DNA from 3 places in the Arthrobacter tumbae genome. Region 3 is predicted to be linked to each of the others. Evidence: predicted binding sites of a transcription regulator. Region 3 holds the regulator's gene; each other region holds the start of a gene.

Region 1 (2,264 bases), 1.2 Mb from region 3:
TTCTGGTCCTTGCGGTTGGCCTGGCCGCCTATTTCCTCTTTCCGCGTCTCGGCCTCGGGCAGGCCAGCGAAGTCACGCCGGAGGGCACCAGATCTGCACCGATGCCGTCCATCACGGCCGAGGGTGCGGCGGCCGAACCCGGCAAGGACCCCAGTGCTTCCGCGGAGCCCACGGAGTCCTTGTCGCCCGGCGCGGCCCCCACGCCCGGTGAGGAATCGACTTCCGCGGAAGAGCCGACTGCCGGTGAGGAACTGTCTTCCGAGGAGCCTTCCCCCGAGGCAACAGAAGCGGCAGCAGTCATCGACCGCGCGCAGCCGGTTGCCGTGTTGAATGCCACGGCAGTCAGCGGGCTGGCAAGCACTGCTGCGGGCAGGCTGCAGGCCGACGGCTGGACCGTCACCCAGATCGGCAACTGGTCCGGCCAGCAGCTGCAGGGATCCATCGTGCTCTATAACGGTGAGGAGCAGCGCCCCACCGCTGAGGCGCTCGCCGGCGCCCTTGGTATCGGCGTTGTCCAGGGCGACGCGGGTTTCGGCAATATCACCGTGGTGGTCGGCCCGGGCTTCCAGTGAGCGTCTCGGTTAAGGATCAATAACATTCACTGTGTTCTCCGTCACTGCTCCGGAGTTCTGGGATTAGATGTATCTCAGCCCCGCCGTCAACAGCTAAGCGGGGGATCTACATAGTGGGAGAACAACATGGCGCAGGGAACCGTTAAATGGTTCAACGCTGAAAAGGGATACGGCTTCATCACTGTCGATGAGGGCGGGGTGGATGTTTTTGTGCACTGGTCCGCAATAGACATGGAGGGCTACCGTGCGCTCGACGAGGGCCAGCGGGTTCAGTTCGAAATCGGAGAAGGTCAGAAGGGGCCGCAGGCTGAGGCCGTGCGCCTCGCATCCTGAGCGACCCACGCAATAACAAACAACGACGGCGCGCTTCCCCTGTGGGGGTGGCGCGCCGTCGTCGTTGTTTTCCTCAAGGCGAAACAGCTTGCACTCGCAGTGTGTGAGTGCTAATTATTGACTTAGCACTCACGTGTGACGACTGCTAAGACGCCACACCGGGAGTGAACCAGGCAACCTCTGTGGTGAGGGCTGGTTGGGGAGGTACAGAGATCCTCCCGGATCAGCCCATCCGTCGCGGGCATCACAGGCCGGTAGCAGCATACGCACGACCGTCCCGAAAGGACCTACGCCGTTATGGCCAAGATCATTTCTTTTGATGAAGAGGCACGCCGCGGCCTCGAGCGCGGATTGAACATCCTCGCTGATGCAGTCAAGGTTACGCTCGGCCCCCGCGGTCGCAACGTTGTCCTTGAGAAGAAGTGGGGCGCTCCCACGATCACCAATGATGGCGTTTCCATCGCCAAGGAGATCGAACTCGACGACCCGTTCGAGAAGATCGGCGCCGAGCTGGTCAAGGAAGTTGCGAAGAAGACCGACGACGTCGCCGGTGACGGAACCACCACCGCCACCGTTCTCGCCCAGGCACTCGTCAAGGAAGGCCTGCGCAACGTGGCCGCCGGTGCTGATCCGCTGAGCCTCAAGCGCGGCATCGAGAAGGCCGTTGACGCAGTCACCGCCGAGCTCCTCGCCTCCGCCAAGGAGATTGAGACCAAGGAAGAGATCGCAGCCACGGCGTCGATCTCTGCCGGTGACCAGCAGATCGGTGACCTCATTGCTGAAGCCCTCGACAAGGTGGGCAAGGAAGGCGTCATCACCGTCGAGGAGTCCAATACCTTTGGCCTCGAGCTCGAGCTCACCGAGGGTATGCGCTTCGACAAGGGTTACATCTCCGGTTACTTCGTCACCGACGCAGAGCGCCAGGAAACGGTCCTTGAGGACCCCTACATCCTGATCGTCAACTCGAAGATCTCCAACGTCAAGGACCTCGTCGCTGTTCTCGAGAAGGTCATGCAGTCCGGCAAGCCGCTGCTGATCATCGCCGAAGACATCGAAGGCGAAGCACTCGCCACCCTCGTGGTCAACAAGATCCGCGGCACCTTCAAGTCCGTCGCCGTCAAGGCTCCGGGCTTCGGCGACCGCCGCAAGGCCCAGCTGGCTGACATCGCCATCCTCACCGGTGGCCAGGTCATCGCCGAGGAAGTCGGCCTCAAGCTGGAGAACGCTACCCTGGACCTTCTGGGCCAGGCACGCAAGGTTGTTGTCACCAAGGACGAAACCACCATCGTTGAGGGTGCCGGCAACGCCGAGGAAATCGCCGGTCGGGTTGCACAGATCCGTGCCGAGATCGAGAACTCG
Region 2 (2,264 bases), 1.9 Mb from region 3:
GCAACCTTGTTGTACATGATGGGGCGGCCCTCATCGTCAGTCGAGGAGAGGTCGGCGTCCAGCCGTTCGAATACCCGCTGTCCCAGGCTGCTCATGTGGCCCACCCAGATAGGTGCGCACAGGAGGAAGATGTCCGCATCGAGGATCTGCTGACGGAGCTGCGGCCACTCATCCCCGTTTCCCATGTCGATCTGCACACCAGGGGCGACGTTGTGGTCGACTACCCGGGCCGACGACGTCGTCACTCCCTGCTCCTGCAGCTTGCCGAGGATGTGGTTGGCCATGACATCACTGCTCGAGGCGTCGGGCGAAGGGGTGAGGGTACAGATCAATGCAAAAGCTTTGAGGTCGTCCATAGGTGTTCCTTCCATAGAGTCGTGTACTTACTGGCGGTAGCCCTCAACCTGGTCGATGGGCCGCGGCTCCGCCTCCTGGGGGCTTTCTCCTGCGTCTTCCTTGGCCCGCCGCTGACGCAGCAGGTCCCAGCACTGGTCGAGTTGTTCCTCTACCCGCCGAAGCCTGCTCCGGCGGTCGTCGCCTGGAGCATCGTCACCCGAGGGTGAATCCCGCAGCTCGTGTTCCTTGTCTACCAGCGCCTGGATCCGCGCCAGAATGTCCTCATCGTCCATGACCAATCTCCTTCGCTGACTTCGAGAAGTGGATATCTCGTCTGGAACAGCCTGAAATAGTCAGGCTACTTAGTGTTTGCCTGAATATCTACCGGCCTTCGCGTTTGCATGATCCGTCCACCCATGACCTAAACTGACTGGGAACTATTCGCCTGTGTAGCTCAGTCTGGTAGAGCATCCGCTTCACACGCGGAAGGCCCGGGGATCGAGGCCCCGCGCAGGCACCGTGACAGCCCGTCCCGCATCACGCGGGGCGGGCTTTTTTGTGCCTTCAAAAGTTCGTTTTCAGCGAACAAAAACGGTTAGCACTCCACTAATGCGAGTGCTAATCTCTTGTCAGGTTGAGCGAACCGCACTCAACCCTAATAGTGAAGATTATCGACTCATAGGGAGTGAACCATCATGGCAATGAAATTCGACCCATTCCGTGAACTGGACCGCGTGGCCGGCGCACTTCTGGATCCGCGCCAAGGTCTGCGGCTGATGCCGATGGACCTGTACCGCGAGGGCGACCACTACATCCTGAGCGCTGACCTCCCGGGCATCGATCCGGGATCTGTTGACATCGACGTCGACGGCCAGCTGTTGACCATCCGCGCCGAGCGCACCCTGCGCAACGCCGAGGGCGTCAAGTGGCTGACCCGCGAGCGTGAGAGCGGATCCTTCCTACGGCAACTGAACCTCGGGCAGGGTATCGACCTCGATGCCATCTCGGCGCGCTACGAAAACGGCGTCCTCAGCGTGACCATCCCGGTCAGTGAGCGCGCAAGGCCCCGCAAGATCGAGGTGGTCTCCGGCGAGGACGCCCAGCCGGTGCGGACCGACCGGGCAGTGGAATCCTAAACCGTTCGCAGAAAGCTACACACACCAGAAACAGAACGACGACGGCGGGTTGCGGCCCGTCGTCGTCGTTCTGTTTGTCTATAGCTTCTTGGAGCCGCGACTACCGATCCCGAACGGTGCGGTGCTTGTCCCGCAGTGCGAGCGCCAGCCCGATCATGCCGATCGCCAGACCAAGGTGAAGGATGTTGTCCGCAGCATCGAGCGGAACGAAGTTCGCTGCGGAATCACTCGGGATGATGAGCCCGTAGATGAAGAGCACCGCGTAGATAACGCCGCCCCACAACAGGAAGTTGTAAGCGCCGGTTGCCGTCTTCGCCATCGCGACGCCCGCGACGCCAAACAGCAGGTGGACGATGTTATGCAGAATGGAAACCTGGAACAGACCAAGCAACTGTGCCTCAGACTCGGGACCAGCGAACTGAAGCGTGTCGTAATTGCTGGTAATACCGGGAATGAAACCCAGCACTCCGACCAGGAGGAACACCACGCCCACCGCGAGTGCGGCCTTCTGAATGTTTGTCCGGGTGCCAACACCCGATCCTGAATGTGTTGATGCCATTGCACTATCCCCTCTAAAGTGGCCGGACTGGCGGGCTCCGGCGCGTGATCCTGCGAGTTGTGGACAATATGTCCCGCCATTTGTAATGCCAGCGTGCCATAGGCTCGGCGGAATAGAAAGCGTGCTTAGCTATCTATTCGATAACCTTTGCCTAACCGTCAGGTAATCACCCAGTTCATATTCACCAAACATTCAGGAACGGCCCATAGTGTGGCGTCAGTCACACTTCAGGA
Region 3 (2,264 bases):
CGACCTCGCCCTGGCCGGCGAGCTGGATACGCGTGCCGGTGGCGACACCGGCAGGCACCTTGATGGTGAGACTGCGGCGGGAGCGGATACGGCCGTCCCCATTGCACTCGTTGCAGGGATGCGGAATGACGGTTCCGTACCCCTGACAGGTGCCGCAGGTCGCCGTGGTCATTACCTGACCCAGGATGGATCGAACCGCGCGCTGCACCTGACCGGATCCGCCGCAAATATCACAGGTTCTCGGCGACGTGCCGGGCTGGGTACACGATCCGTCGCAGGTTGGACACACCGCCGCCGAATCCACCTCGATTTTCTTGTTGGTACCGAAGACCGCATCTTCGAGATCGATCCGGACGGCGATGAGGGCGTCCTGTCCGCGTTGGGTTCGCGATGGCGGGCCGCTGGGGCCACCGCCGCCGAAGAATGTCTCGAAGATGTCCTGGAAGGCAAAGCCGGAGCCGGAATAGCCCGCGCCGAATCCGTTGTCGGTGCCGTTCTCATTGCCGGTGGTGTCGTAGACGCGTCGCTTCTGGGGATCCGACAGGACCTCGTACGCGCGGGTGACGAGCTTGAACTCCTCAGCCGCTTCCGTACCGGCGTTGACGTCCGGGTGAAGCTTCCGGGCAAGCTTCCGGTAGGCCTTCTTGATTTCTTCGCCACTGGCATCGCGTGCAACGCCAAGGACCTCATAGTGATTACTCACTCCTGCACATCACTTCCTGTTATCTCACCGCGTGAGCGGCTGGGGTTCATGGGCTCCGTCATCCGGTCATGATTCATCGAGGATGCGGGAAAGGTAGCGTGCGACGGCCCTCACGGCAGCCATAGTGGTGGGGTAATCCATTCTGGTGGGTCCAAGGACCCCCACCTTCGCCAGGGAATCCGGTCCGTAGCCCGTAGCGATCACCGAGGCCTCGGCCAGCCCGCCGTACGGATTCTCCCGGCCGATGCGCACGGAGATCCCGAGCGCATCCTGGCCCATCTCGGAGAGCAACCGAAGCATGACGACCTGTTCCTCAAGGGCTTCGAGGACCGGACCGATGGTCAAGGGAAAATCGAGGGTTGAGCGGGCAAGGTTGGCCGTGCCCGCCAGCACAATACGGTCTTCCCGGTTGGCGGCCGACAGCTGTTCCAGGCTGTGGCCAAGTGCCTGGCCAAGAGACTGCAGCGACGGGGGAAGCTCCGCGATGCATGCAGCAAGTTCCTGTGGAACCGACGGCAGGCGAACACCCGATACCCGCTCCAGGAAGTACTGACGCAGGTCGGCCAGATCATTCTCCTGTGCCTCGGAGGGAACGGACACCACACGCTGCTGTACCGCGCCGTTCGTGGAGATCAGCACTACGAGTACGCGGCCGGGAGCGAGCAGCACGAGTTCAATGTGGCGGACGGACGCCGCACCCAGATGCGGATACTGCACCACCGCAACCTGATTGGTGAGTTGGGCGAGCAGGCGGACGGTGCGCTCCAGGACGTCGTCCAGGTCGTCGGCACTCTCCAGAAGTGCGCGGATGGCCCGTTTCTCCGGCGCCGACAGCGGCTTGACCTCGGCAATCCGGTCGACGAACAGACGGTAGCCCTTGTCGGTCGGAATGCGCCCGGAGCTGGTATGCGGAGCGGTGATCAGGCCTTCTTCTTCCAGAAGTGCCATGTCATTGCGGATTGTCGCCGAAGAAACACCCAGCCTGTGGCGCTCGACCAGTGCCTTGGATCCCACTGGCTCACGGGAATGGACGTAATCCTCAACGATGGCCCGCAGGACTTCAAGCCGTCTGGGCTCGCTCATGTTCACCTCCGATGTACTTCGATGCCCGGTCAGTTGAGTTAGCACTCAACACACCCAAGTGCCAAGTCTAATACGTTCGGGGCGATTGTTAGCATTGGCTGTGCCTGTTCCGAAGGCAGGGATTTGCGGAAGCGAGCGAAGTCACATGTCGTATCACCAGTGGGGGGCGCAAGACCTCACCCAGTCCCGGCCGACCGCAACCGCGCAGGTCGAAGCCCGTCCCGGCGTCGTCCTTGAAGACGTGCAAAGCGGATTTGTGGGCGAGATTCTCCGGACAGAGAAGTCCGGTGGAATGCACGTGATGGTCCTCGAGGACCGCCACGGAAAGCGGCGCACCTTCCCGCTCGGCTTCGGCTTCCACCATGAAGGTTCGCCGGTTGAGATGGTTGCCGCGCGCGCGCAGTCCGCAACACAGCTGAGAACTGCCTCGGGCTCCGTCCGGGTTGCGGGACAGCGGGCCCGCACAGCGCGGGCAAGC

The links. The regulator HrcA, encoded in region 3, represses chaperone genes, less so after heat shock. The targets are predictions, from matches to a motif close to TTNGCACTCGNNNNNNNCGAGTGCNAA.
Region 1: the regulator HrcA is predicted to act here: its motif matches at 1,028-1,054, upstream of groL (chaperonin GroEL).
Region 2: the regulator HrcA is predicted to act here: its motif matches at 932-958, upstream of JOD47_RS08015 (Hsp20/alpha crystallin family protein).

What each region holds. Positions count from the first base shown of each region.
Region 1 is NZ_JAFBCC010000001.1:2,304,015-2,306,278, forward strand. It holds gene JOD47_RS11080 (LytR C-terminal domain-containing protein) at 1-572, shown strand, start outside; gene JOD47_RS11085 (cold-shock protein) at 699-905, shown strand; gene groL (chaperonin GroEL) at 1,203-2,264, shown strand, end outside.
Region 2 is NZ_JAFBCC010000001.1:1,672,906-1,675,169, reverse strand. It holds gene JOD47_RS08030 (flavodoxin family protein) at 1-356, opposite strand, end outside; gene JOD47_RS08025 (DUF2630 family protein) at 384-629, opposite strand; tRNA gene JOD47_RS08020 (tRNA-Val) at 780-853, shown strand; gene JOD47_RS08015 (Hsp20/alpha crystallin family protein) at 1,032-1,472, shown strand; gene JOD47_RS08010 (DUF4383 domain-containing protein) at 1,573-2,031, opposite strand.
Region 3 is NZ_JAFBCC010000001.1:3,540,396-3,542,659, forward strand. It holds gene dnaJ (molecular chaperone DnaJ) at 1-703, opposite strand, end outside; gene hrcA (heat-inducible transcriptional repressor HrcA) at 770-1,786, opposite strand; gene JOD47_RS16680 (DUF3097 domain-containing protein) at 1,932-2,264, shown strand, end outside.